DNA from 4 places in the Anaerosporomusa subterranea genome. Region 1 is predicted to be linked to each of the others. Evidence: riboswitches for the same ligand, from Rfam matches in the RefSeq annotation. Region 1 holds a riboswitch; each other region holds the start of a gene.
What was found. Region 1 has a riboswitch for cyclic di-GMP ahead of AXX12_RS00270 (methyl-accepting chemotaxis protein). Riboswitches for the same ligand answer to the same signal wherever they lie in the genome.
Positions count from the first base shown of each region.

Region 2: it holds a riboswitch for cyclic di-GMP, as region 1 does, so the genes downstream of both, AXX12_RS14255 (response regulator) here and AXX12_RS00270 (methyl-accepting chemotaxis protein) in region 1, are expected to answer to the same signal.
Region 3: it holds a riboswitch for cyclic di-GMP, as region 1 does, so the genes downstream of both, AXX12_RS02675 (hypothetical protein) here and AXX12_RS00270 (methyl-accepting chemotaxis protein) in region 1, are expected to answer to the same signal.
Region 4: it holds a riboswitch for cyclic di-GMP, as region 1 does, so the genes downstream of both, AXX12_RS08195 (GGDEF domain-containing protein) here and AXX12_RS00270 (methyl-accepting chemotaxis protein) in region 1, are expected to answer to the same signal.

Region 1 is NZ_LSGP01000001.1:63,764-68,565, forward strand. It holds gene AXX12_RS00260 (sigma-54-dependent transcriptional regulator) at 1-1,142, shown strand, start outside; gene AXX12_RS20075 (helix-turn-helix domain-containing protein) at 1,485-1,703, opposite strand; cyclic di-GMP riboswitch class I at 1,771-1,858, shown strand; gene AXX12_RS00270 (methyl-accepting chemotaxis protein) at 2,030-3,700, shown strand; gene AXX12_RS00275 (chemotaxis protein CheW) at 3,750-4,199, shown strand; gene AXX12_RS00280 (EAL domain-containing protein) at 4,314-4,802, shown strand, end outside.
Region 2 is NZ_LSGP01000023.1:55,538-60,339, forward strand. It holds gene AXX12_RS14240 (MBL fold metallo-hydrolase) at 1-661, opposite strand, end outside; gene AXX12_RS14245 (pyridoxamine 5'-phosphate oxidase family protein) at 810-1,274, opposite strand; gene AXX12_RS14250 (chemotaxis protein CheX) at 1,478-1,942, opposite strand; gene AXX12_RS14255 (response regulator) at 1,942-2,802, opposite strand; cyclic di-GMP riboswitch class I at 2,872-2,956, opposite strand; gene nadC (carboxylating nicotinate-nucleotide diphosphorylase) at 3,060-3,890, opposite strand; gene nadB (L-aspartate oxidase) at 3,887-4,802, opposite strand, start outside.
Region 3 is NZ_LSGP01000006.1:113,698-118,499, forward strand. It holds gene AXX12_RS02665 (PucR family transcriptional regulator) at 1-480, shown strand, start outside; gene AXX12_RS02670 (sensor domain-containing diguanylate cyclase) at 789-1,685, shown strand; cyclic di-GMP riboswitch class I at 1,907-1,994, shown strand; gene AXX12_RS02675 (hypothetical protein) at 2,155-3,219, shown strand; gene AXX12_RS02680 (GGDEF domain-containing protein) at 3,206-4,066, shown strand; gene AXX12_RS02685 (DUF2334 domain-containing protein) at 4,053-4,802, shown strand, end outside.
Region 4 is NZ_LSGP01000017.1:138,853-143,654, forward strand. It holds gene AXX12_RS08185 (methyl-accepting chemotaxis protein) at 1-705, opposite strand, end outside; gene AXX12_RS08190 (YigZ family protein) at 908-1,546, shown strand; cyclic di-GMP riboswitch class I at 1,624-1,708, shown strand; gene AXX12_RS08195 (GGDEF domain-containing protein) at 1,762-2,661, shown strand; gene AXX12_RS08200 (3'-5' exonuclease) at 2,700-3,245, shown strand; gene AXX12_RS08205 (sigma-70 family RNA polymerase sigma factor) at 3,306-3,947, opposite strand; gene AXX12_RS08210 (epoxyqueuosine reductase) at 4,288-4,802, shown strand, end outside.

The sequences.
Region 1 (4,802 bases):
CGCTGGAGTCAGCGATTGAGGCCATTCGTGCGGGCGCTATGGACTATCTGTTAAAGCCGGTTGACGCGAAGGATTTGGTGCGCATCCTAAAACAGGTGGAAGATAAGCGAAAGTGGCATGGCACGATAAATGCGAAGGACGGAACCGACGTTAGCAAGAATTTGCCTGATACCGTACACTATGATGGTCAGACCATGAAGCTGGGAGTTTTCTCGCAAGAGATGAAGGCTGTTTTAGAGCAAGCAAAGCTTTATCATCTCGATCGTTCGATCCCGGTCTTAATCCAAGGGGAAACCGGTACCGGCAAGGAGATCGTTGCCCGCATCATTCATTCCGGCGGCGATGAGGGAACGCAGCCCTTTATTGACATCAATTGTGCGGCAATTACGCCTAGTTTGTTTGAAAGTGAGATTTTTGGCTATGAAAGCGGATCGTTCACCGGCGGATCGGCTGCAGGGCATAAAGGCAAGTTTGATCTGGCTGAGGGAGGAACGCTGTTTTTAGATGAAGTGGCTGAGATACCGATTGAACTGCAGGGCAAGCTGCTGCGAGTGCTTGAACAGAAAACATTCTACCGAGTCGGTGGTGTAAGAAAGATTCGCACGAATGTGCGAATAATCTGTGCGACAAATATGGATTTAGAAGATGCCATTCACAAGGGGAACTTTCGGCAGGACTTATTCTACCGGCTGAGAGTCGGTCACATTGTTCTTCCGCCGCTTCGCAAGCGGCCTAACGCGATCGTACCGTTAGCGCTGACGTTTCTGCAAGAGTCTGCCAAGATGAGAGGAAAATGCTTCAAACGCATAGACGAAGATGCGGCTAAAATCCTAAGCACCTATGAGTGGCGGGGGAATGTTCGAGAACTAAAAAATATCATCGAATGGGTCGTCTTTATGTTTGATGATGAAGAACTCAAACCGAGCCACCTAACCCGCTTGACGCAGAGACCGGAGAAGATTCCGGCTAAGGCTAATCTTATCCAGACCACTGATGCGGGGTCTGTCTTAGATGACCACATTGAACAATTAGTTCAGCATGCGCTGCATATCAACGATGGCAACAAAGCGGCAGCGGCGCGATACCTCGGAATATCGCGCAGTTCGTTATATAGGATATTGGAACGAGCGGCCAAAGAGTAAGGTGTTTCACTTGAACGCATCATCTTGACACAATGTGTCAAAAAACGACATTGATGTGTGCGGCAGAAATGTCGAAATGTCTAAAATAGATCAACTATTTATTGGTGTATAGTAAATTCTAAAAGGAGTGCCTCAGTTGGCACGCCTTTTGCAAGTATATAGAGAAGTGGGGTCATCCTGAATGGTGAGGAAGGGTCTACTGGTTTCCTAGGTTATCATCGAATATGTTGTGCTAATAAAATCAAGCAAAAGCACGAAGGAGTTATTTGTCGGTTTAACGAATACTATAGTATTCGTTAAACCGACAAAGTTCCTCATAATAGGCATTTACATAAGAAAAGGCTAGCGTTCTTGCTCTAGATACTCCATTAGCCGCACGAGGGAGATGCCAAGCTCTCCGCAGATTTTGCCGATTGTCCGTAAAGACGGACTTTTTAGGCCCCTTTCCAATTGGCTGATGTAAGTGCGGTGAAGTCCAGTATTGAGAGCAAAGTTTTCTTGGCTGATGCCTTTGGCCGTTCTTAATTTTTTTAGTATCAGACCGAATTTTTTGTCTATCATATATCCAATTATATGCCAGGTAACACTATTGTTATACAGACTATAGTATTCAGAAGAAAATAGATGCATTTTCATATGGCAAACTTGTTGAAAGATAAGGACGCAAAGCAATGGGTCTAAGGACGAATTAACGTCTATGATGCCAAGCCGCCAATTAGCATTAGCTAACTGTTTATGAGACTGGCTATTGCCGTCTTATTTTTTTATCAAATATGGTATCCAATAGGCGACCGAAAAAGGAGTGAAGAGGCAAGTGTCGGATTAGGTTGTGTAACACGTATAGGAAACAGCGAACATGCAATGAAAGTTTGAGGGGGAACACCGCAATGAAGATTAGTACAAAGATCTATGGTGGCTTTGGCATTATGCTGGCAATCATGCTGGTGATTGTGGGGGCATTCTATTTTCAATATCAAGCTATCGAAAAGGCAACGAATACTCTAACTAATTATCGTATGCCGCTAGGGGATAATACTAAATTGCTTGCTCTGGAGACAGCTCGTGAAGCGGCTGCAGTTCGGGGCTATTTGGCCACCGGCAACCCCCGGTTTAAACAGGATTTAGGTGAGGCGACGAAAGCGGCCGACGCTGCTCTCAACTACCTTAATAAAAATGCGCGAGTTAAAGAAGCACTAAAACCTGTTGCCGATGCTAGAAACAAATTTGTGCCTCACTTAATAAAGGTAGTTCAAATATATGATACGCAAGGGCAAACTGCAGCGGGGGCATATCTGTCCGCTGTTGCGCAAGACAATGATACTTTACTTGCGGAAATACACAAATACGTGCAAGAGCAGAACGAGTACATAGAAAAAGAGATTAAAGGTATTAACGAGCAGGAGAGCAAGATGACCGTAACCTTAGTTGTCATTTTGAGCATCGGCCTTTTAATTGGCGGCGTAAGCGCTGTATTCATCACCCGCCCGATCCTGGCTTCGATCAGGCAAGGTGTGTCATATGCAGAAGCAATGGCTCAAGGAATTTTTAACCAACATCATGAAATCAAGTCAAAAGATGAAATGGGACTCTTGCTGCAGAGTCTCAGCAATGCTTCTGACAACTTGCGTTCGTTAATTAAACAGGTATCCAATTCAGCAGAATTAGTAGCAGCATCCTCGGAAGAACTGACTGCCAGTGCTGAACAATCAGCTCAGGCAGCAAATCAGGTTGCAACTACGATTACTGATGTAGCCCAAGGCGCTGAGAAACAGGTACAGGCGGTCGATACAGCCGTTGCCGTTGTGGAGCAAATGTCGGCAGGTATCCAGCAAGTCGCTGCTAGTGCCAATGTGGTGACAGGTATGGCGGACAAGACTGCCGCAGCAGCCCAGCAAGGCGACAAAGCGGTAGAGGCTGCCGTGAGCCAGATGGGGAGTATCGAGAAGACGGTGTCCACTTCTGCGCAAGTAGTAACAAAGCTTGGCGAACGCTCGAAAGAAATCGGACAGATTGTTGACACCATCTCCGGGATTGCCGGACAAACTAACTTGCTGGCCTTGAATGCAGCTATTGAAGCGGCGCGTGCGGGCGAACAGGGCAGAGGCTTTGCCGTAGTTGCCGAGGAAGTGCGCAAACTGGCTGAACAGTCTCAGGAGGCGGCCAAGCAAATTGCCATTTTGATTTCGGAGATTCAATCGGAAACTGATAAAGCGGTTGGTGCGATGAACGACGGTACTCGCGAGGTCAAGGTAGGGGCCGACGTCGTGAATTCTGCGGGTCAGGCGTTTAAAGAAATCGTATTGCTGGTGAATGAGGAGTCAGGTCAAATCAAGGAAATATCGGCTGCCATTCAGCAAATGGCGTCTGGCAGCCAGCAGATCGTGGCATCTGTACGTGATATTGACCGAATCAGTCAGGACACCGCAGGCCAAACGCAGAGCGTTTCCGCGGCGACAGAGGAACAATCGGCATCAATGGAAGAGATAGCAGCCTCCAGCCAGGCCTTGGCTAAGATGGCGGAAGACCTCCAAGTTGCGGTTAGGAAGTTTACGGTGTAGAAGGCATCATAAGACTCAGCTGCGATGTTAGCAAGGAGGAACAAAAAGAATGGCGGAAGAACAATTGGTTGTGTTTCGCTTAGGGAAAGAGGAATACGCTGTTTCGATTACGCAAGTCAAAGAGATCATTCACTTTAAAGGCACGACCAAGATGCCAAATACGCCTGCTTACATGAAGGGTATCATTAATCTTCGCGGCAAGGTGATTCCTGTTATCGAATTGGCCATGCGATTTGGAGTAGGGGCAGGCTGTGCAGTCGACCGGCGGGTAGTGATTGTGGAAACGGCGGGACAAGAGGTTGGGATTGTTGTAGACGAGGTTACAGAAGTAATCAGGCTGCAGGAGGCCGCCATTGAACCCGTACCGACTATGTCGGCGAGCAATGACTATGTTCGCGGCATAGGGAAAGATAAGGACAGGCTGCTGATAATACTTGATTTGGCTAAATTGTTTAGAAAAGACGAGTTGGAAGAGATTCAATCAAGTCATATTGCGTAACTTAAGGTAAGAGGGAAGCTTCCCTCTTACCTTAAGTTACTAGACCCAACTCATACTCGACGCGCGGAATGAACAATCGTTTCGTCGAAGCGATGTGTTTGGAGGAATAAAGGGATGGCTGAAAAGAACAATACTCATAGTAAAACGGCGGGTGACATTACTAACGAATTTTATAGAACGATAATGGAGCAAGCAAGAGATATTATTCTAGTCGTCGCTCCAGACGGTAAAATCATAGATGCAAATCAGTCAGCATCAACTGCGTATGGTTATTCCCTCGACGAACTCAGGAGCATTTGTGTTTATGATTTGCGCTCTCCCGAGACTCGTATTGCCGTTGACGCCCAAATAAAAAAAGCGCAGCAAGAAGGAATATTGTTTCGCACTATTCATATGCGCAGAAACGGTGACCACTTTCCAGTGGAAGTGAGTTCGCGGCGGATTCAACTTCTGACGGGCGAGGCGGTTGTTAGCATTGTCCGGGATATCACAGAAGCGGTTGCTAGTGAAACAGAAAGCCTACAACGGAATATGGTTCTGACGGCGCTCCACGAAACGGCGATGGGGCTTATGCAAAGTCTAGATATGAATGATGTGCTTACG
Region 2 (4,802 bases), on a different contig from region 1:
GAGACTCTCTATCCCCGTAATTCGGCAGATGTGTCAGCGCTAGGTTTCTCACGCTTGCTCTTGCCGCGATCTGCCCCGCCTCAGTGGCGCATAAATGGCCTTCTACTTGGCCTCTTTGGTCAGAGTAAAGCGAGCACTCACAAAGTAGCCAATCGACTCCCTCTGCGAAATCACTGAAGCGGTCATAGTACTCAGTATCTCCGGAGTATACAATGCAGCCACCCTGAGAATCCTCGACTTTTATACTAAATGAAGGTATATCGTGTTTATTAGCCTGGGTTGTAAAGCGCAACCCTCCTATAGTAAAAGGTACATGTTCCACATACCTCATCCCTATGCAGTATTTCTCATAGTCAAGACTGGGTATAACACCAGCATCTTCGTTTCCCCACATCACTAGCGGTCGCTTTCTCTTTTCCAGCTGCATATCGATCATAGTCGCATACTGCATACATTCAAGATCAGCACAGTGATCCCGATGATAATGACTAAAAACCACCGCATCAAGTTCATTCAAATTTATATAGTTTTGCAGGCTTGCAATTACACCACTGCCGCAATCTAAAAGCACTTTTGTCGTATGATCTTCCACAAGATATCCTGACGTGGCCCCATTCCTTGGCGGATAGGCTCCAAAGCATCCCACGACAACAAGCTTCATTGAACACTCTCCATATGTCATAATTGTCTCAACCGACGGAAACATTCCTGTGAGATTGACAAATTGAATCCTGGGACATCCATAGGATGTGAAAAAAACAGCGCCAAAATACGTGGCACTGTTCTGATGAGTTTGAGGAGGAATAGGCCTATTTTCTGGCTTTTCCAGTAATGTGTTTACTATCTATTTTAAGGACCACTGTCTTATGATGGACACTATCAGCATACTCTTTTCCTTTTTCCATGTAGCTGCTAGAGTATTTTTCTACGAAAGCCATCAACGCTGCTAATTTCTCCTGATCATGCACTTCACTAACTTCTCCAAAAACAATAGCGCTTGCATACTCCATACTGAACTTATCTGGTAAAGTATTGGCTTTTCCCACAACGCAGAATGTTACTTTATTTCTTTTGCGGGTACAATTTAATTTATACCCCTCTTGAGCACAATGGAAGTATATATGACCACCTGTATAAACATAGCTTAACGGTACACCATAGGCATAATCGTCTTCGCCGTTAATCGATAACACACCATAAACGCCATTTAGCAAAATTTCGTCTGTTTCACTTCGCGTAAGTCCTCTATCATGGCGTCTCATTTCTTTGAACATTTACGTCCCCCCTTAAACTATCTATATTTATTTAGTTTCTCATTATAGCGTCATGTTGGCAATATTTATTTAACGTATCGAATACAGACACGCTTAAGGTACGCCCGTCGAATTCGCTGGGATGAAGCAACGCCGCCTGTCAAAATCGACAAGCGGCGTTGCTTCTACTACTCTATTCAGCTTACTTACACAGCGCATTAACGTCAGGAATTTAGCGATATATTTACTTCCAAGGGTATCTCATCAACAAGAACTTCAACAATTATCCTTCGCATATTACCTGATGTACTGGTATAGCTGTCCCCCACAATGAGAGTAGGCGGCGAAATATCAATTTTTGCCCCTTGTGCTTCAAATAATATAGCTGCGTTTGCTGCCAGCATATTACCCATCTCGGAAATCGCCGATTCTGCCATCGCGTCAAAGTCTGGAACCGGCATCCCCATCATCATTTTACTTGCAATCTTTTTGGCTGATTCCTCAGTCATATTATATACGATAGTGCCGCGAAGCTGATGCGTAAGGCCCACAATTACCATGACTCCATTGCTTGCAATCTTATTGCCATCAGCTACACTCATCCGGCCACGCGTGACGTTTTGGAATCCTAGTTGCGGCATAACATTCAAGATTGCATCAAAGAACGGAGCAATACTTTTTACATCCATTAGACAATCTCCTTCTTAAAGCCAACGCTCAGGCGGGCTTTTCCGAAAGGAGTATCAACTTGCCACGCATGAATCTCTAGATTAGGGCTGGCTATTGAGAATTTCTCACCGGTAAAAATCGCTGGTGGTGAAACACGCAGAAAAGCCCCTCGGAATTCTCTGTTCAGCTTTGATGATGCATTTCCGGCTACAATATTGGCTAACTCCGCAATTACATCATTAATCTGATCAGAGTCCTTAGGCTCTTGCTTAAGCAATCTTGTGGCTATACATTTAGCGGTCTCAACAGATAAGTCCAAAACCATTCTGCCACTATACTGTCCAGTTATCCCCACAAGAATTGAAATACCACTAGAATACAGTCTTGTATCATCAACAGTTGATTGAGCAGTTACATCTGTTATGAATCTCTTCATGAAATTAGAAAAAGAGGCAATGAATTCGGCAGGGTAGCAACTTTTGAAATCATGATCCACCACGTCGGCGTCACACACACTTCTTAAAACGCTCATTAACACCTCTGGTTCAAATGGCTTTTGGAGAAACTTTGCAGCTCCCTTACACTTTGCCAATTTTTCCAAATCATCATCTTTCATGCTGGATACTATAACAACTTTGGCATCCGGCTCCTGCTTAATAAGCCGCCGCGTAACTTCCAGACCGTCCATTTCCGGCATAGCAATATCCATTGTAATAACGTCAGGCATATGCGTCCGATAACCTTCGAGAGCGGACCGGAAGCCATCCGCAAAACCGACAATCTCAAACCAGTGCGAATCTAGTGAATCAGCCAGCAGTTGACGACTAAACGGAGAATCATCCACTATTAGTACTCGTATTTTTTCACTTGGTTCCCGCATAAGATCCACCCTTCAGCCCTTAATGTGATTTGAAAATAAAAAAGTGAGATGCCAGTCTCACTTTTCACAAGTTGCAACCTGGCAATCATTGGCTTACGCCCTTAGACCCATGGCTTTGCGTCGCTACCTTTCGGTAGGTTTGCCAGATATATGGTATTTTAAAATTTTATACTGTTATATCTTTTTTCGTCAACCTAATAAAGAAAAATAGGACTTAATGCTCAAGACTTAAGCCCTAGAATGATACATAAATTGTTTTATTCTAGCCTCATGCTAATATCTGCCGCTTTGGCCGAGTGAGTGAGTGCACCGCTTGAAATAATATTGACTCCTCTTGACGCCAATCCAGCTATTTTTTCCCCTGTTATATTGCCAGACACCTCTACCAATGCTTGATGATTAATTACCCGTACAGCCTCTTCTATCATCGGCAAAGACATATTATCCAGCATAATCACATCGACACCTGCTGTCAACGCATCATGCACTTGCTGCATTTCTTCAACTTCAACCTCAATTTTTATAAACGGCGATATATGATCACGCACCTTCTGTACAGCTGTCAAAATGCCGCCGGCGGCCTTAATATGATTATCTTTAATTAAAACCATTGAATCTAAACCGTAACGGTGATTCTTGCCCCCGCCCACCGTAACAGCGTATTTCTCAAGCATACGCAGACCGGGTGTCGTTTTACGAGTATCGACAATGATCGTGCCAGAACCTCCACATGCCTCTACATAACGATTGGTTTCATTGGCGATACCAGTTAAGCGTTGCAGAAAATTTAGAGCCACCCTTTCCCCTGCCAGTAATGATCGAGTTGGTCCTTGTATGTGAGCAAACTTTTGACCACTTTGAACCCGGTCACCGTCGACATAGTAAAGAGTTACCTTCACGTTCTCATCCAGTAATGAAAATACCCGTGTGAAAACCTCCAACCCAGCTAAGACCATATCTCGTTTGGCGATAAGATAGCCCTTAGACTCATGATTCCCGGAAAAGATCGCTTCACTGGTGATATCACCTTGTCCGATATCTTCAATTAAAGCTTGGCGTAATAATTGATCTAAGACCAGCTTGTTCATGCTATAACAGCCTTCCTTCCCCATTGCTGCAAGATGTGTTTTCTAAAAGTTTCATCATTCTTACCGGGAAAATCCGAGCGGTAGTGGGCTCCTCGGCTTTCCGTCCTCAGTAGCGCCGCTTCCACCAGTAACCCCGCTAATTGATAGGTATTGTAGACATGATAGCTATGATCAACCGGACTAACCTGATGATTTGTCTCACCAACACTTAGCCACTTTAGCATAGCTTCCAGCTCTTCTCCCCGGCGTACGACCCCTGCAACACCATCCAACTTGGTTCTCAAAGCATTTAGATCTGTATAGCTACCGGTTGCTGCAGTGACACCAGCAGACAACTCAGAGGGTTCTCGTTTTGCACTATATGTTTCATTAATATATGTGGCAATCCTACGTCCGAATACTATGCCTTCAAGCAGAGAATTGCTTGCCAGTCGGTTAGCACCATGAACCCCTGTCGCTGCAGCTTCGCCGCACGCATACAAAGAGCCTACGCTAGTCCTACCCCAAAGGTCGGTCTTAATTCCACCAATCGTATAGTGAGCCGCCGGTGCAATAGGAATTGTGTCTCGTTCTATAAAGTAGTTATTTTTTGCTAATTCGCTATACACTTGTCGGAACCGATCCGCTAAATACTCTTTACCAAGATGTCTAGCGTCGAGATAAATCGTTTCTCCACCTTGTCGTGTGGATTCACGCAAGATAGCTCTTGATACTTCGTCGCGCGGCGCGAGTTCTCCGCTGGGATGGTAGTTAAACATAAATCGATCGCCCGCCGAATTTAGTAAAACCGCTCCCTCGCCCCGCAGCGCCTCTGTTAATAAAAAAACCTTCCCTGACAACGTGGTAAAAGCTGTCGGGTGAAATTGAACAAACTCCATATCAGCAATCATGGCGCCGGCACGGTAAGCTGCA
Region 3 (4,802 bases), on a different contig from region 1:
GGGCTGGGATTAAAGCAACAATTAGCCCGTAGTTTTTCTCATATTGAATTTGCAGTAGGCGTTGCCGGCAAGCAGGGAAAGATGGACAGCTTCGCTCATCATTGCTATCAGGCGCGAGCGGCCGCGGCTCTTGGCTGTCGGCTTTGGCCGGGACGGGCTGTGTATCATTTTCATGACGGCCAGGCATATCAGCTGCTTTATCCGCTGGCTGACGGGCAGGATGCTGAAGAATTCATCGAAAGAATGGTAGGAAATTTACTTGATTATGACCGGAACAATAACACTGACTTAATGATAACCCTAAAGAGAATTCTCCAGTCTTCCAATTTGAAAGTAGTTGCCGAAGAGATGTTTCTCCATCACAAAACGATTGTATCCCGGAAGCAACGCATAGAAAGTATTTTGGGCACATCGCTCGAACCGTTTGATGTCCGATTCAATATAGCTATTGCCTTACATTTGCTGGAGTTCCGCTGTTAATAGCAGCAGATAATTGATAATTATCCGTTTGAGATAATAATAATAGAAAACTCAAGAATAGTACGTTTGTCGGAAAACCTCCTTCCCGAACTCCTCAGAAATGCTCAAGCGCTATCGCCTATATAGAGGCCCATTATCCTCCGATGATATTTCGGAGGATTTTTTCTATCTTCGCAAGCAATAGGAATTGAATACTGTATTTGTTATAGTAATATCAAGGACTGCTATCTGGATTACGCAGTTCACATTTTATCCACTTGCAGTAAATGCGATGATTACAGGCATGATGAGAAAGCCGGGGTGAGACGGTGTTTGACTTCCCTATAACGGATAAAATAGATGACCTCTTCAATATCGTGCCTATACCAATGCTGTTAGTGACCAAAGACGAACTGCAAGTGGTGCGCTTAAACCAAGCCGCCGCTAAATTTTTGGATATTACGGACGGAGCAGATCCGATAAAGCTGCTAACTGACATCTTTGACACTGAGCATGAAGAGTATATTGCCTGGGTGCATTGTCTACAGGGAAATGACATCCCTGAGACGGAATTATCGATGCAACGGCGAGAGCAGCAGCTGACTGTCATTGTCTATGCTGCACAGATAGATTTTGCCGGAACGCCGCATCTGCTGCTCAGTTTAATAGATAGTACTGAGAAATACAGCCGGATCAAACTGTTGGAACAGCTTGCCGCCAGGGATGATATGACCGGATTATTAAATCGCCGTGCATTCCGGGAAAGCTTGGAATCAACATTGCTAAAATCGAAGGAAGAAGAAAGCGAGTTTCTTCTAGCCTTTATGGACTTGGACGATTTGAAAAAGGTCAACGATACCTATGGCCACCGGGAAGGAGATTGGTATATCAAGACGTTCACATCTCTTCTCCGCAAGGCGTTGCGTAAAACCGACATTGCCGGCAGGGTCGGCGGCGATGAATTTGCCGTAATCTTCACCCAATGCTCGCGACATTATGCCGAACAGACGATTTGGCGCCTTCAGCAGCAAGTGGAAACCATTGCCTCATCGTTAGATAAACCTTTCATCATGGGCGTGAGTATCGGCTTGATCGCGATAGAGAGCTGGATGGAAACTGATGCTGACAGCTTATTGAGCATAGCGGATGATGCCATGTATAAGCAGAAATCTCGCCACTGTCGACAAAAAGTACGCAGCATTGACAAAATCAGGTGGGGTCGGTAGCGAAGCCAAAATCGGCCTGCTCAACAAAATCCCGTGGAGGCAAACAAATAAATCAGCGAACGACTTTTAATATTGGGCAGTGGGGAAAAATCCGGATTGTATTATATTATCAAATTAGAGGGATTCTCTTTTACTATGAAGAATCTTATCGCAAAAGTTTATCTTATTCATCCTAAAATTTCAAAATAATTGTATAATATACATGCTAAAAAGTATAACAAGATATACATTGGCAAACCTTTTGAAAAGAAGGGACGCAAAGCCGTGGGTCTAAGGACGATTTAAGTCTATGATTGCCTGGTTGCATTTAAAGTGTATTATAAATGCAACCAGGCAATTTTTTATGGAAAAGATACTATTTATGGCGATAAAACTGTTAAAACGAATAGTAGAATTAAATCTGCAGAAATAGCAAAAGGGAGGGAATCTTACGCAAAAGAAGACATTATTCTTCCTTACTCTGGTAGTTATGATTAGTATACACTTTATATTTTCCCCCAAAGCGACGAATACAGAACTAACCGCTGTCAAAACAGTAACTCCGGCAGAAAGCCAGGGACTCCACTTTCTTCAGACAAAAATGCAAACCTCCCAGGGATTAATCTATTATTCGGTCGAAGATAAATCGCCTGCGTCTTATAGTGTGTTGGAATCCACGGGCCAGGCAATGGAGTATGCTGCTTTAATTGGCAATAAAAAGCTATTTGATGATTATGCCGGGCTTGCAGACAAGTATTTTAAAGACCCGTCAGGTTATTATTATTGGAAAATCGATGTTACTACAAAAAAAGGCGACGCTTCGTCTGCCTTTGTCGATGATTTACGATTGGTTAAAGCCTATTTTATTGCCAACGAAAAAAAACTTGGCAACTATAATAAACAACTCGAAAAAGTCTCTGAAACAATTTTTCAATTTGACATTGATACAGATGGCTTTCCTTGTGAGTATTATGATGGTAATGCAAAGCAAAAAGCGACTGTAGTTCCGCTATTTTACTTAGATGTCGATACCTTGCGAAAGTTAAGTCAGTTTAACGGCAAGTGGTTAGTCCCTTATCAACATGCCAAAGATATCCTGCTCAGTATGCCGGAGAATAAGCATGGCTTTTATCCGATCAAATTCAAAATACATACTAAGCAGTACGTTTGGGGTTCTTCCATCAACATGGTCGAGAATTTATACACTGCAATTGATGCTTATAACGCAGGCCGAGATACCCGTGCTTTGGTGACCTTTCTGAAGAATCAGGTAACGCAGGGAAAGGTTTTTAATCATTATTATTTAAACGGAACACCGGTTGATCAAAACGAATCCACAGCAGTCTATGCGCTGGCGGCACGATTCCTGGCGCTTAACAACGAAAATGAGGCCGCTAAAGCATGTTATCGCCGCACCTTAGAATTTCAAATTAGTGACAAAGAGTTTTTTCAGGGCGGGTTTGGTGAAAGCACGACCGGATTAGTCTATGCTTTTGATCAACTAGAGGCGCTACTAATGTTGAGGATGGTGGAAGCAGCAGATGTTAGCCAGTGATACGTATTTACGCCAAGATAGAATCTACTTTAATTTAATTATGGTCTTTGTGTTGGCAGTCGCAGCCGTTGCCTTACTTTATGCACCAAGTATTGGCTCTTTAACTCTGTTTGTTTTGGTCGCCGCCATGATCTTCAATATGATTTTAACGTATAATCTCGGTTTGCAGCGAGGCCTGATAGCAGCAATTGTATTAACGTTTATCTATGGCAGCTATATTATTTATGAAATAATGATTCATAGAATTGCTGAAGTTAACTTTGCCTATATTGTCTGGTTATTTATTTACCCGCTAAGCAGCTTATTATCAGGTCAATTAACGTTGACCGTATCAACTTACAAACGCGAACTAGAAAATAAAAGAAGCCTGGAAAAGCTGGTGACTCTTGATGCTGCCACAGGCTTTTACAACAATCAGGGATTTTTCAGGAAATTAGACGAAGAATTTTTGCGGGCTAAACGATACAAAACATATTTCTCGATTTTACTGATAAAAATATCCAATTTTGACGAATTGCAAATTATTTATGGAGAAATTGATTCCGTAAAGATTCTACAAGCAGTAGCAACGAAAATAACTGCTCAGACCCGTATTTCAGATATCAAATCCTTAATCGAAGAAAATATGCTTAGTATTGTGCTAACCGAAACGAATGAAGAGGGAGCTAAAGTTGTCATTGAGAAACTACACCAGGCGTTAGATACCATTGCAACCGAGATCAAAGGCGTCAAAAAAGTAATCAGAATTAAACCGAGCATCGGAATTGCCAGTATTAGAGAAAGTGACACAGATGTTTTGGAGATATACGACAGAGCCAAAGGAGAACTTAAGTATGACAGAGGTTAGTAAGAAAGCAATTGTGCTTTTCTTACTTGTCGCACTTACCACAGCTTGCTTCCTGCCAATGTCCGTCCACGCCAATGAAAAAGTAAAGACCTATATTATTTATGACAGTCCGACGAGATATGGCGATGATTTTCCACTTGTTACCTCATTGATAGAATATCTGGGACATTTCGACTTAACCTGTCAGGCGATAACGCTTGACGCATGGCGTCCGGGTGTGTTACATAATGCTGACTTGGTTATTTTTGTTGGTCTAAACGAGGCCACTCTCCCGCAGCAATTACTGCAAGAAATGGCGCAAGCCAAGCGAGTGATTTGGTTTGAAAAAAATATCGAACAAATGGCAGCATACTTAAAATGGCAAGACTTCAAACTCGAAGGAACTGTTAATGGCTGGTCAACGATTCATTATCAAAAAGATCTGCTCATCAAAGACTGGATGAATATTGTAATCGCTCACCCTGGAAAAAATGCCCGGGTTTTTGCCACAGTGCAAAATATAAATGATAGTAAACCACTGGCGTGGCAGCGTGATAACATTTATTTTTGCGGCTATTTAGAGGTTAATGGGCAAAGTTTTATGGTTGCGTTAGGTAATTTGCTTCACCAGTTCATACCGGACAACAATCACTCATCGGTTCACCATGCTTTGCTGCGCATAGAAGATGTGAGCCCTTTAGTTGATCCGAAAGCAGTCCGTGCAGTTATTGCTGTTATTAATCAATACCGCATCCCC
Region 4 (4,802 bases), on a different contig from region 1:
ATTTGCGTTGTAGGCAATGGCGCGAGCTCGCAAATCGCCATCGGCAATAGTTTGCGCTGCTTTAGCCACTTCATTAAGTGGACGGGAGATGCGGCGGGATAAGAAAATCGCTAGCGCACAACCCACCAAAAAGATAACAACATCAAGTATACCAAGTATTCTTTGTATCTTGTCTCCAGCAGTAACATTTTCTTTGGTGCGCAGATGCATACGCTCTGTTAGGAAGGTTACGGTATCAATCATCGTTTTATCAGCTGCTTCAACCTTTGCTTTTGCCGCGGCTACAGCAGCTAAAGCATCGGTTTGTCCTTTAGTCTTTCTGAGGAGAATCCCTTGATCAGAGACTTGATGATAGTCGGCAAGCACGTTCTTAAGAGCAGTTACCTTCTGCTTGCCTTCTGGTGTAATCAGCTTTTGTTCAAGGCTGGCTACCGTCTTGTCCATTCTTTGCCGGGACGAGTTGTAGTCCTGGACATACCTCTCATCAGCTGATAGAATAAAGCCGCGAACCAGTGCTGCTTGGTTGTTTAGTTCAATATTTAGATCCTTTACTTCAATTACCAGTGGCACGCTACGGGCGATAACTCCATCATAGCCAACCTGAACTGCGTCAATTTGGAAATAGGTGTAGATGCTAAGACCGGAAAAGGCTATCACGATCATGATGCAAACTGCTAGAATTTGTGTCCCAATGTTGATACGCATGCTGTCCTCCTGCAAAAGTAGTTTCTTGGAATACGGCTTAATAATTACATTGCTTAACGATTTAGATAACGAAATTCGACAGCAGAAAAGGAAAATCCTGCTTAATTTGTCAATAGTATAACAGAATGCTGAAGTGCTAATGGCTTCTAAGTAATTTAGGATATGCTTAATTCGCCATAGTATAACAGAATGAGGTGTCGCCGTGAGCATTCTCTTCCATACAGTCAAAGAACAAAGCAAAATTCGCATTGAGATTAACCGCTCACTATTCATCGGTCATGTTGCCCGCGTCGAATCAGAAGAAGCGGCGACTTCCTTTATCAACCAGGTAAAGAAAGCGCACCGGGATGCCAACCATAACTGCTCTGCCTATATTATCGGCAAACATTCAGACATACAAAAGGCGGATGATGACGGTGAACCCTCGGGTACAGCAGGTAAACCCATTCTCGAGGTTCTCAAAAAACAAAACCTAACCAATACAGTCATTGTTGTCACTCGTTATTTTGGTGGTATTAAGCTGGGAGCAGGCGGTCTGATCCGCGCTTACGGCAAGGCCGCTTCAGAAGCAGTCTGCGCTGCCGGCATTGTCGAGATGCAACCCCATCTGCGGCTAGCGGTCAACTGCGACTACTCCTTGCTGGCGATACTGGAAAACCATTTGCGGAATCACGGTTATACAGTCACAGACAAGACATTCAGCGAGCAGGCGACTCTCTATGTCTTACGACGACCTGATGACACTAGCTTTGACCAGCAGATCGCCGACTGGACGTCAGGTCTGGCAACCCTTCAGGAGGCGGGAGAGGAGTATGTGGAGGTTGCAGTATGGCTGAACTGAGGCGAATAATGCTATTGCAATTTTAAAAGAAGGAAATAGGGACAAAAAGAAGAATATTCTTAACAAGCCTTAATTTTAAACTCCATATGCAAACTTATCGAAAGGTAAGGACGCAAAGCCGTGGGTCTAAGAACATTTGTTTACGACTGCCAGGTTGCGAAGAACGCAAAATGGGAGTTTTTTATTATCCATTTTTTTAATCGGAGGCGGTTTTGATGGATTTTCCGAATTCGATTTGCAAAAATTTATTGGACAATTTTTATGAAGGTGTATATTTTCTTGACACAAGCAAGAAGGTAATCTACTGGAATAAGAGCGCTGAAAAAATAACTGGTTTTACCAGTGAGATAGCGCTTGCTAACTGCATCGATATGCTTGCGCATATCGATGAAAACGGCGATAATCTTTGTGAAGTCCGTTGTCCGGTAACACAGACGCTTAGTGATGGTATGATACGAGAAGAAGAAGTATTTTTCAGACATAAAGAGGGACATCGCGTTCCTGTATCTGTGCGAATAATCCCTATCAGAGATGAGACCGGGACTATTGTGGGGGCAGTAGAAGTTTTTGTGGATAACTCGCCACATGCCGCATTATACAGCGAATTAGAGCAACTAAAAGACAAAGCGAACATCGATAAACTTACCGCATTATTTACTCGCTCATACGGAGAATTTTTATTGAGTGCAAAAGTTTCTGAATGCCGAAAAGGCGGACAATCAATAGGGGTTTTATTTGCCGATATCGATAATTTTAAGAATGTTAATGATGTCTACGGACACGAAGTTGGCGATTTAGTACTAAAAATGGTGGCAAAAACGTTGGCTAGTAATGTTCGGAATGGCGACCATGTTATTCGGTGGGGCGGTGAAGAGATTATTATCCTGTTTTCTGGCTGCTTCGACAGTGTTAAGCTGGAACGTATCGCTAACAAACTCAGGGTTCTCGTCCAGCAGTCAGAAGTTAGAACTATGGAACAGACGATTACTGTCACGATCTCGATGGGAGCAACCTTAGCTAATGAGAATGATACCAACGAAACCATTGTCAAAAGGGCTGACGATTTGATGTATCAAAGTAAAAGGGCAGGACGAAACCGGGTGACAATTGGTTGATTATCGTAGAGCATTTAAATTGCGAGGGGAGGATTACGATGAACAGCCGCTCTACAAATAGCCGGACTCAGCCTGTTATCAGTCAAACGTTTACCGCCATCGACTTTGAAACTGCTAATCACCAAAGAAACAGTGCCTGCCAGTTGGGAATCGTTGTTGTTGAAAACGGAAATATTGTTGATACCCAATCCTGGTTAATTAAGCCGCCATCGACAACGTTTACCTTCACCGATATTCACGGGATTACATATGAGGTTGTAAAAAATCAGCCATCTTTTCAGGAACTGTGGCCAACTATTCAACCGTATATCGGCAACCAGATTCTGGCGGCCCACAATGCCACCTTTGATATCAGCGTACTGCGGGCAGTACTTAGCCATTACCGGCTGCCAGCGCCGGAGTTTCAGGTAATTGATTCGCTGGCAGTTGCCAGAAGAATCTGGCCTTGCTTGCCAAATCACAAGCTGAACACCGTCGCCAACCACCTGAACTTTCAGTTTCAACATCACGATGCCGCCAATGATGCCAGAGCTTGCGCGGAAATCATCTTGCAGGCGGCAAAGGAAGTCGCCGCATCTTTTTAAGAAATAAGCAGCCTGCATTTTGCTTTTCACATGTTGCAGGCTGTTGTTATTAGATAGCTATTAACTTAACATGCCAATCGTATAATTTTCGTTCTGCTGAACAACGTGCTGATAGATCTTCTTCTTTGCTCGTTGAATGGCATTGTCTACTACTTTTGTATTAATGTTTAATTCTTCGGCAATATCCTGCTGTTTATAACCGCGCATATATAAAAGAACTGACCTTCGCTCATATTCAGATAAATAGTACTTAATATAATGAAAGAGTGTTTCTGTGAATTCTCTGTCTATAAGTATTCTTTGCGGGTCATACGCATCGTTGTTTATAACCAAACGATCGATAAGTTCCACGCTGTTTTCTTGCATGTGAATAGGCTTAGCATACAACGACTCCGCCTCATTAACCAATTTATTTTTTTGGCGATTGGACATAGTAACTGCTGATTTAATCATATTTTGTATATTTCTACTGGCAATAAAATCAAATGTATACCGATCATTTTCATCATAATAGAGAACCGCCTTATAAAGACCCAAAAGCCCCCATTGATATAAATCGTCGCGGTCTCCTCCCGGCAAGTAGTATTTTCTGATACAGGCTGTAATCTTGCCGTTTAGCTTCGCCGCCAATTGATTAAATTTATGATTATCTAGATTGCCTTGATTGTCAAAACAATATCGTAACACGTTTCCACCATCCATAGCATGCTCTTGCTGAGATATCCAGAATAGTCGATTTTCTGCATTATAGCATAGGTCTGTAGTGGGACGTAAATAGGACTTAACTCCTTTATGTGTCTGATTTCACAATAAGAGGCTTAGTGCTTTGCGCCAGCAAACTTGACATCTACTTCAACTGGCGAAAAATCTTGAAATAGTGGGACGCGGCCCCCCTGAAAGATAGCTCCCCATCCGCAAGGTTAAGATAAGTTAGCAAGAACAAAGTAATCCTGCAGGAAATGTGACGATAACGGAGAAAAACAATGCAAACAGAAAACGGCGCAGTCAGTGAAGCAGCGTTGCGCCAGGGGAGGATTTTGGATTGAGAGTTTCTGCAAAAGAAATTAAATGCCGCGCGCAAGAGTTGGGGGCAGATCTATGTGGAATTGCTCCTGTCGAGCGATTTGCCGAGGCACCTTCCGGCTTTCACCCGTCTAATGTTCTCAAAGATTGTAAAAGTGTAATTGTCGTCGCACTTCAGTTTCCTACCAGTACTCTTGCCTCTTCTTCGCCAGCAGCGTATACGTTTGTTCGCAATCGCCTGGTTGATAGGACTGATTCGATCACCTTTCAATTAGCCTTAGAGCTTGAACGTTTGGCAATTCGCGCTCTCCCCATTCCATCATCAGATCCTTATGATTACTGGGACGCAAGTCGTCGCCGTGGTCAAGGCATTCTTTCGCTCAAACACGCTGCTGTACGTGCTGGTCTGGGGCAGATGGGGAAGAATACCCTGCTGGTGAACGAACAATACGGCAATATGTTATGGCTGGGTGCAGTTTTGCTTGATCAGGAACTAGAAGCTGACCCGGTAGTCACACAGCAATTCTGTCCATC